Regions from separate parts of the Paenibacillus sp. 276b genome, predicted to be linked through region 3. Evidence: riboswitches for the same ligand, from Rfam matches in the RefSeq annotation. Region 3 holds a riboswitch; each other region holds the start of a gene.
What was found. Region 3 has a riboswitch for thiamine pyrophosphate ahead of BLV50_RS09130 (thiamine phosphate synthase). Riboswitches for the same ligand answer to the same signal wherever they lie in the genome.
Positions count from the first base shown of each region.

Region 1 (3,130 bases), on a different contig from region 3:
CGATTGTCCTTCCACAACATAATGACCTGTCGTTTTTAGAATATTCATCATGGATAGCAATAACGAACTTTTACCTGCCCCGTTAGCCCCGACAATCCCCACCCAATCTCCGTGCCATACCTTGGCCTGTTCCACCTGAATGAAAGGTGTTTTTCCGCGCCATCCGGTGAATTGCTGCATTTCCAGGGCTGGTTGGGGCTGCGCAGAAGCTCGCTCCTCCTTGTTATCCATACTTTCAGTTTCTGTTGCCCCATAACGAATAAACTCTCCTGTGACCAACGTCTGTGCTTTCGTCTGCCCTCGCTCTTCCCAAACTCCTGGATACCAGATTCCGTATTCCCTGAGCATATTCCGCTCATCTGTAAACACCTGATTCGCCGGGCCATCTGCCACAATCTTTCCTTCAGGCGACAATACGATGATTCGGTCTACCCACTCGACGATTTCATTAATTTTATGTTCTACGATAATGAGTGTTTTGTCCTGTGCAATCTGTTTCACCGTTTCCCATACTTGAGAGGTTCCTTCATCATCCAGCAGTGCCGTTGGTTCATCCAAAAAGAGTACGTCTGGCTCCATGGCCAGAATCGAAGCCATCGCAAGACGCTGCTTCATGCCCTGTGACATGGATTGAATGAGTGTTCGATTATGTTCAAAGCATAACCCCACCTGTTCCAGATATCGATGAATAAGAGCAGACATCTGCTCGCGTGGAATATTCCGGTTTTCCAGTACAAAAGCAATCTCTTCATCCGTATACGACATACAGAACTGGGTATCCGGATCTTGAAAAACAATGCCGGGCTGCTCAGGAACCTGAATATCATCACATTTCATCGGAATCTCCACAGATCGCGGAATCAGACCACTCAGAATTTGCAACAAGGTTGATTTGCCAGAGCCGCTTGGTCCAAGCAACAATACTTTCTCCCCTTGACGCACAGAGAGAGACAAGCCTTGGAACACCAAGGCCTTCTCTCCCGGGAACTTGCATCTTAGATTCGTAACACCTACCGCTTGCACATTCTCCACTTCATTCATCTAGTCCAGCGCCTCATAATCCTGCTTCGACACCGGTCTAAGGGATCGTGTTACACCTGTAAGCTCCAGCGCTTTGGCGAGATAATAGGTGAATACACCCGCAATCAGAATACTTCCAATGAAGCGGAATCCGATAAACAGCGTGTAGTTCCAAGCTGTGAGGGAATCAATGTACCCATACTGATAATCGAGTACAAGCGAAGCCGCTGCTGCACCAATAGCCGCAAGGCAGGTAACGAACAGATTGCTTTTCCGATACAGAAATGCGGCGAAGAAGATCTCTGCACCCAGCCCTTGCAGCAGCCCATACACCAGTGTCGACATGCCCCACTCACTACCTAGAAAAGCACTCACCGTTGATGCCGCAACTTCGGCCAGAATGGCTACACCCGGCTTGCGAATAATTACAAAGGCAAAGGTGCCCGCCATGAACCACATGCCGTAAATCATCTGCTCCGCATGAACGCCGAATGGCTTCATCAGATCATATGTAGGTCCCCATATTTTGTAGATCACCCCAAAGACTACCGCAATCACAATTGTTACCAAAATATCGGTTAACTTCAATCTGTTGCTGCCTACTGCTGTTGACATGTTCTCTACTTCCTTCCTCTGTTTCCCTAGATTTATAAAAAAAACAATAAAACAAACAAAAAAAGCCTCCCCGGTTCACAGGCAGGCCATACGCACAGTTTACAATTCTCACGATGCAACGCATTAGGCAGATATAGAGAAAGAAGAAAACAAACGACACCATCCCCGTCACATCAGAGAAATCCCGTTGCAACCAAGAAACGCTGACATTTATGTTCTATCCCTTATCACTTACCATTGCTCATCGCAAATTCATGTTCTCTACGCTGGCATTACCCAGATCAGATATACGGTCAGCAGCACAAGGCCGCTCTCTCAGCCCAACTTCATTGAGCACCCGGTTCACTTATTTCATTGCTTCTACTGTACAACACATGGGTATTTGTGACAATCCCGATAAGAAAAAATCAGTTTAAACTAGAAGAAAGAGTGATTAACTATATGTCTCATTTATGCGTCATATACCTCTGCTTCAAGAAATAACGTCTCTGTAATTCGTTACATCTCAGAAAGGTGCAAATGAGAGCGAATAACGTGTGCCAGGCTCATTAGACCAAGATAACGCGAACAAGGGATGTCCCCGTCATATTCATGACTTATAGGACATCCCCTTTAATTGTTATGCTTCATATCCTTTAGAGGAAAATTATTGAGAACCGGTATGCTCTGTTTTAATATTGTGTATTCCCGGATTGACTTGTTTTGCCCGATGCAAAGCCTTTAAACAAGGTCGGTACTTTGGAGTAACGGGTATTTGTAATTTTCCCTTGCGATGTACTGCTGTCCGTACGCATAATGGAATCTTTGACATTGGAAATGTCCGAGTTGTCTAGCGTCATGTTCACGGCGAAGGTTGTTCCGCCATTCTGACGTACCAGCTTGCCAATATCGTCTGCACGGAAATTTTTAATGTTAATCGTTCCGGCTGCATTCATTTGAAATACTTTATCATAGGCCTTGTAAGCTGCACCACCAGTGATGTTAACCGTTCCGGCTGATTTCAGAGTCAGAGCGTCCTCACCGACATCCTCCCAAATCACATTTGATATCGTGCAGTTACCATAACAATGAACACCGTCAGCTGCAGGTGAACCGATAATCACATTTTTGAGCGTGGCGCCTGCCTCCAACCGAAATACCGGCTTCTGATCTTCCGCTTGAGATCCATCTCCCAGGGTGGAAGGGTTGGCTACATACGTTTGGCCTTTGCCATCAAAAGTTTCTCCCTTGGCTACAATAATCGTTGAGTTTACAACAGTAGGTGCAGCAAAAGCCGGAATTGCACCTAATAATGAAGCGACCAGACCCGCAGACAGCAGCAACGTCAACACTTTTTTCATAATTTAAATCCTCCCTTATTCTGATGAATTGGCGTACAAGCATAAGCTTGTCCTCAAGGAACCGATCAGAGGTGCACCTCTGGCTCGGAACCTACCCTGATCCTACCAAAAAAGGGATGTTACGATAATAATCATTAGCTTAGATATAGAAACGA
Region 1 is NZ_FNRR01000002.1:18,917-22,046, reverse strand. It holds gene BLV50_RS10970 (ATP-binding cassette domain-containing protein) at 1-579, opposite strand, end outside; partial or broken gene BLV50_RS33780 (ATP-binding cassette domain-containing protein) at 601-951, opposite strand; gene BLV50_RS10965 (ECF transporter S component) at 1,042-1,635, opposite strand; TPP riboswitch at 1,877-1,987, opposite strand; gene BLV50_RS10960 (pectate lyase) at 2,307-2,975, opposite strand.
Region 1: it holds a riboswitch for thiamine pyrophosphate, as region 3 does, so the genes downstream of both, BLV50_RS10965 (ECF transporter S component) here and BLV50_RS09130 (thiamine phosphate synthase) in region 3, are expected to answer to the same signal.

Region 2 (3,130 bases), 1.2 Mb from region 3:
AGCTCTTTCTGCTCAACTAAAACAAGCAGCCCTTTGGTCAGTTCTTTCGCTTTAATAGGTACTTCCAATTGGAGAATAGAATGACTGAATTTCTGAAGACCTGCAATCAGGTTATTTTTATCCAACACAATTTCTTTGGAATCAGGAGCGATCATCAAAAGACTTGGAAAATCTATAATATGCTCTTGTCTTTCCAGCATGGAGCGAAGCAAGATTTCAATGTAGTTCAGGATTTTGGGCACAAGATGGTTCCAATCCGGTTGGTCAAGATGGAAGTTTCTCCACATGTTCGAGATTTGATGGATCATGCCAAAACCAAAAATAGCCCCTTCATAAGCAAAAGGTTTTAATTCTTTACCAAATACCTGTACCAGTCGTTCAGATAACCAATTTAACTGTATGCGAGTCAAGTTTTTCAGATCGCATTCTCCAGAGTAGAAGCCTGTCCAGAATAGCTCCACAACAAGCTTTTTTTCTGGCAAAATCATCGGCACCATAATCTGATCCACCAGTAAATCAAAATCGGAAGCATAGCTTTGGCTCTCCAAATCTTTGCGAATCATCATATCTTCCTGTACACGTTGCTCCAGAATGGCAAGAATACAATCATCCTTCGAGCCAAAGAATTTATAAAATGTTCCTTTGGACACACCTGACTCGTCTAGGATCATTTGTATGGAGGTGTTGGTCACTCCATGTTTCCCAAAGAGTACAAGCGCTGAGTCCAATAACATTTGTTTCCGCTTATTCATAAGTTCCCCCTGGATGATTTAGGTGGTTCACGTTACGATATCTAGTAACCTATTGCAAATCCACTGCAAACATCATATGTTCCTTCCAAATCCCCTTGATTTTAATATTCTGCCGGTCCGTCTCCTGAAAGCCCGCCTTGCGAAGCACTCGAATCGATCCGGCATTGTCAGGCAGCGCACCTGCCTCCACTCGTTTTATACCCGCTTCATTCATAGCAAAATCCAGTGCTAGCTGAAGGGCTTCACTCATATATCCCTTGCCATTCTGCACCTGATCGAGCACATAACCAACAATCCATTTGGTGGTGGAATCCAGTTCAAGCTCGAACAGAGAGATCTCCCCAATAAGCTCATGCGTATGGTTCAGAAAGATCCCGAAAGAGTACCGTTTCCCCTCTTCCCTCGCCTTGTTCCAACCTTCGAGAAGGGCTACTTGGCCCTCCAATGTATAGAATGTATCCGATCGTTCGCTTGCCGATATTTCTTCGAAAATAGCCCGGTTACGGAACTGCAAATCCAGTAGCCCAGCAGCGTCTTCCACGTTCAAAAATCGTAAATAGATGCGTTCTCCACGATTGTCCATCTGTATGTTCATCCTTATCTCTGGTTGTAGTAGATTGCATTCATCAGAAGTACGAGAGTTGCCGTTTATAAGCCATATCCCAGAATAGATATTCAAATTCAACACTTCTTCTGAATATGTCTTCAATGGCCTCCAGTTCCTGCTCGGTTTTATGTTCGCATAATGCATCCAGTGTATCATAGAACCATTCGAATGAGTCGCGGAATTCATCACTTGCATAATTTTCGATCCAAGTCTGATAGAAATTGCCCTCTAATGAATCTCGATATTGTTCTTTTAATCTTGTGGCATAGTCGTAATACGTCCACGCACAAGGGAAAATGACGGCGATGATTTCAGCAACCCCACCTGTTTGTGCAACACTCATCATATTCGACGTATACGCCTTGTTGTAAAGAGAGGGTTTGACAGCATGATTTTCATCCAGCGTAATCCCAAATTCATTCATATAATTTCGATGCAAATCCATTTCTTCGTACAGAATAGCGTGTTGAATCACCGTAAAGTTCGTCATCAGTTTTTCATCTGTCGCCTTCACCGCACCCATGGCAAAAATCTTCGCATATTCAATCAGATATGTATAGTCCTGAAGAAGATAAAACTTAAACGCTTCTTGATCCAGTGTGCCTTTCCCCATTTCATGTAAAAAAGGATGGTTGTATCCATCTTCCCATACGGTTCTGGACTTATCTTTTAACGTTCTTGAAAATGACATGATCATTTCTCCTTATATTAAAATTATAATGTTCCCGCTTCACATCCAGCTATCGCGTTCTGTCATCCAAAATGCAGACCAAAAAGCCCTTGTCCTATTTTCGGCAAGGGCAAAATAACATGAGTACATGTCATTTGCTCCCTACGTCAGTATTAACTAACAGGTTCAAAGGGTCAGGTTTTAACCTTCTCAACTGCGAACAGTCCCCCTGCAAATAGCTCAGGCTTATTACAACATGTGTTTTTCCAAATGTCAATCCATTCCTATTAATCTTCAAGTTCCCCTAAATCTTCTTGCAACTTCTTAAGTCGGGTGCGGATATCCTTAATCATACTTTGCAATTTGTTTAACTCATCTACCCATTTTTGCTCATTAGAGACGTTCGTCGCTGAATTTGAATGATACGCCGGAGACGTCTTTAACTTGTTTAAATCCGATTCGTAACCCCTCCGCTCTTCCTCGGCTTTTGCTAATTCCTCCTCGGTGATGCCAATCTGGTGCTCCAGATAAATAATGTCTGATGAGTTACCGTGAGTTAAGCGCTGTGAATACGTCATCGTTCACCTCATTTCTGATGATCCATTGCTTTTCCAAGGTCATATGGCTGAATATCGATATCCAATTTCATACCCAGAGCCAATTTGGCAAGTTGACTTCCAATAAAAGGCCCCATCGTTAGCCCAGACGCACCAAGCCCGTTGGCTGTGATTAAGCCATTCCAACCAGGAACAGCACCCATTACCGGAAGAAAACCTGGTGTAAACGGACGGAAACCTACTCTTACTTCCTGAAACGTGCTATCGGCTAAACCTGGAGCCAGTTCCAATCCTTTATTCAAAATTTCCTGCATTCCGCCTGCGGTTACTCTTATATCATAGCCTTCAATATCATTTTCGTGAGTCGCCCCGATCACAATCTTCTGTTGATCAAAGGCTAACAGATATTGATCCGAAGGAGGCATGACCACAGGCCATTTCCCAGTGTCTTCTCGATCATGAACCTGCAAATGCATAATTTGCGCCTTCTGATAATGAACCTTAAAATCAATGCCCAAGGGCTTCAACAGTTCACTAGCCCAAG
Region 2 is NZ_FNRR01000001.1:985,257-988,386, reverse strand. It holds gene BLV50_RS04320 (TetR/AcrR family transcriptional regulator) at 1-752, opposite strand, end outside; gene BLV50_RS04315 (GNAT family N-acetyltransferase) at 802-1,335, opposite strand; gene tenA (thiaminase II) at 1,379-2,050, opposite strand; TPP riboswitch at 2,172-2,270, opposite strand; gene BLV50_RS04305 (hypothetical protein) at 2,317-2,607, opposite strand; gene BLV50_RS04300 (NAD(P)/FAD-dependent oxidoreductase) at 2,616-3,130, opposite strand, start outside.
Region 2: it holds a riboswitch for thiamine pyrophosphate, as region 3 does, so the genes downstream of both, tenA (thiaminase II) here and BLV50_RS09130 (thiamine phosphate synthase) in region 3, are expected to answer to the same signal.

Region 3 (3,130 bases):
AAATCGGATATTCATATGCATTATTGCCTAAAATGACGATGACGATTGAGCGTGGCGAGAAAATTGCCATTGTTGGATGTAACGGTGTAGGTAAATCCACACTGCTCAAGACGATCTTGGGGAAAATCCCACCAATTAGCGGTAAGACTTTCTTGGGGGACTATCTGGAAACAGCTTATTTCGAACAGGAAGTACGTGCAGGTAATATTACCCCGATCGAAGATGTGTGGAATGAGTTTTCTCATCTGACACAGAATGAAGTCCGGGGCCATCTCGCACGTTGTGGATTAAAAAATGAGCATATCACCCGCCCGCTTAACGCACTTAGTGGTGGTGAACAAGCCAAGGTTCGTTTATGTAAGCTTCTGATGCGTGAAAGTAACTGGATTTTGTTCGATGAGCCCACAAACCATTTGGATGTAACCGCAAAAGCAGAGCTAAAACGTGCCCTGCAGGAATTCAAGGGTACCGTGCTGCTCGTATCCCATGAACCTGAATTTTATGAAGGTTGGGTAACCAAAACGTGGGATGTTGAAGCTTGGTCCGACAAACAATAGTTTCTACGAAATTCTTCGCACCAGAAACAGCAACTTCGTTAACTACATGACTTCAGCAATGGTGAACAACGTAATTCATGGAAATGTACGGTGACAAAAAAAGGTGTCTATGGTAACATAGGCTACAGCTTCATATGAACACTAGGGGGGCCGCACGATGCGGCTGAGATGGAAGAATGCGATTCCGGACCCTTTGTACCTGATCTGGATCATACCAGCGTAGGGAAGTGGCGCGTTTCAGCTAATGACAAAGAGCTTTATCGTTGACTTTGCGATATGGCCTGCAAGATGAATCATGCAGTTCTATGTATACAGCGTTGCGACTATGGATGGTTTCTATAGTTGTTGTGCGTTATGTATAGAGTAATTGCATGCGACAGTCATTCAGTTGATCCATGAATTTTAAATTCGTGGCCACTCCCCTACGGGAGTGGCTTTTTTGTTGTTGTATATCAGCTTAAATCATGCAAGAGGAGGGCGAATAGGACGGTAATCTTCCACGAACATGTAATAACAAGATCATTCGAACTGCATGTGGTTTCACCAGGTACAGGAGACTTGGACTCTTTTCTGAATATTGCTAAGGGTATATGGCGGTGGGTCGATTATATCCACATTCGGGAAAAAAAGCTGACCCTTGAAGAACAGATTTATTGGGCGCAAGGTCTAAAAACACAAGGTGTTCCATCTGACCGAATCATTATGAATGGCTCAGATCAGCTGGATCAATATGCTTCAATTGGTGGTGTGCATTGGGGTCAAGCGGTTATTCGCAGCTATGATAAGGATGAGTTGAGGAGAGTCGATCGGCTGCGCGTAGGCATATCGGTTCATTCTCTGGAAGAAGCAAAAGTTGCAGAAGAACAGGGAGCGGATTATCTCTTTTATGGGCATGTCTATGCTTCAAATAGTAAACCGAATTGCGAACCCAGAGGGCTAAGTGCGTTAGCTGAGGTATGCTCTAATGTTTCGATTCCCGTGATCGCGATTGGCGGGATTAGTCCTGAGAATATTGCTGCCATTCGAACTGCTGGTGCTAGAGGAGCCGCTGTAATTTCAACGATTTGGACGACCGATAAGCCGGAAGTAGCTGCCGCTTCATTGCGACAGGCGATCACGGATTCAGAAAAGTACGCCGAACCAAGGAGATGAGATCTTGAGAGAGGAAGCAAGAAGTCGAAGCAGGAATCGTTCAGGCTATCATCCAGGAATCGTTTCGGGAAGTAAAGTTGGAGCGGAAGTTCGAGGCAAGCTTCATGCAGAAACCATTATTGTAGGTGGAGGAGTTATCGGATGTGCCATCGCATGTGAACTCGCTACTCGAGGCCATGACGTTCTTCTGGTTGAGCGGGCGCGGATCGCTGGGGGAACTTCCTGTGCAGCCGCAGGCATGCTTGCTGCTGATAGTGAGGAATTCACTCATGCTGTAATGGCAAAGCTTGCAAGGCAGAGCAGAGCTTTGCTTCATGAGCAGAAGGAACGGATCAGTTCGCTTAGCGGAGTGGAAATGGGGCTGCAACAGCATGGATTTATTACTCCTTTTCGTTCATACAGTGAGGTCAGCAGTTACAAGAATGATCGTAGATCGTCTACCTTATCTACAGAACATATTTGGTGGGATCGTATTGCTGTCCAACAGGAAGCTTCATGGTTAAACAGGGATACGTATGGAGCATTTTACAGACCTTCCGAGAGCGAGGTTCTTCCTGTCAACTTAACGCAGGCTTATGTCAGATCGGCTCAAGCCATGGGTGCAAGGGTGATGGAAGGGGTACAGGATGTCCGTTTGCATACGAATGTAAACGGTGTGCAAGGAATCGAGACTTCAATAGGAACGATGACATCGAGAAATGTAATTATTGCTACAGGGTTACATGGTGAAGAATTGATGAGACATGTAGGTCTGAAATCGCCTGTTTTACCAGTAAAGGGGGAGATTGCAGCCGTGCAGTTTTCTCCCCACCATGCCGGGTACAGGCCAGACAAAACGGTGTATGCAGAGGATATATATATTGTTCCCAAAGCCAATGGAGAAGTATGGATCGGTGCAACAAGCCTTCCTGGAAGAACAGACATGAAAGTTTCGGTACAAGGCATTCAGAAGTTGCTTGCAGCTGCAACAAACTGGGTACCTGGCATGAAGGAAGCACATTTTATCCAAGCGTGGGCTGGTGTCCGTCCTTCGACTCCGGATGGATTGCCCTATGTGGGGGCTTGTGATAGTGTACCGGGTTTATTCGCTGCTTTTGGACATTATCGTAACGGCATATTGCTTAGTGCAATTACAGCCAGCCTTATGGCTGACTTGATTTGTGGCAAAACCTCGGAAGAACTGGGGATTCAGGACCTTTGTCCAGAACGTTTGAACATAAAGGAGATGTTGCAGTGAACATCATTGTCAACGGACAAACCATGCAAATTGAAGATAGCTTAAATCGTGTAGATAAATTGCTCCATTCATTTAATTTGCAAGTAAAAACCGTCGTGGTTGAATTGAATCGGCAAATTTTAACGCGGGAATATCATGAAACGACGGCGTTAAGAGACGGAGACCGAATTGAAATTGTACATTT
Region 3 is NZ_FNRR01000001.1:2,159,866-2,162,995, reverse strand. It holds gene BLV50_RS09135 (ABC-F family ATP-binding cassette domain-containing protein) at 1-557, shown strand, start outside; TPP riboswitch at 691-800, shown strand; gene BLV50_RS09130 (thiamine phosphate synthase) at 1,092-1,709, shown strand; gene thiO (glycine oxidase ThiO) at 1,714-2,946, shown strand; gene thiS (sulfur carrier protein ThiS) at 2,943-3,130, shown strand, end outside.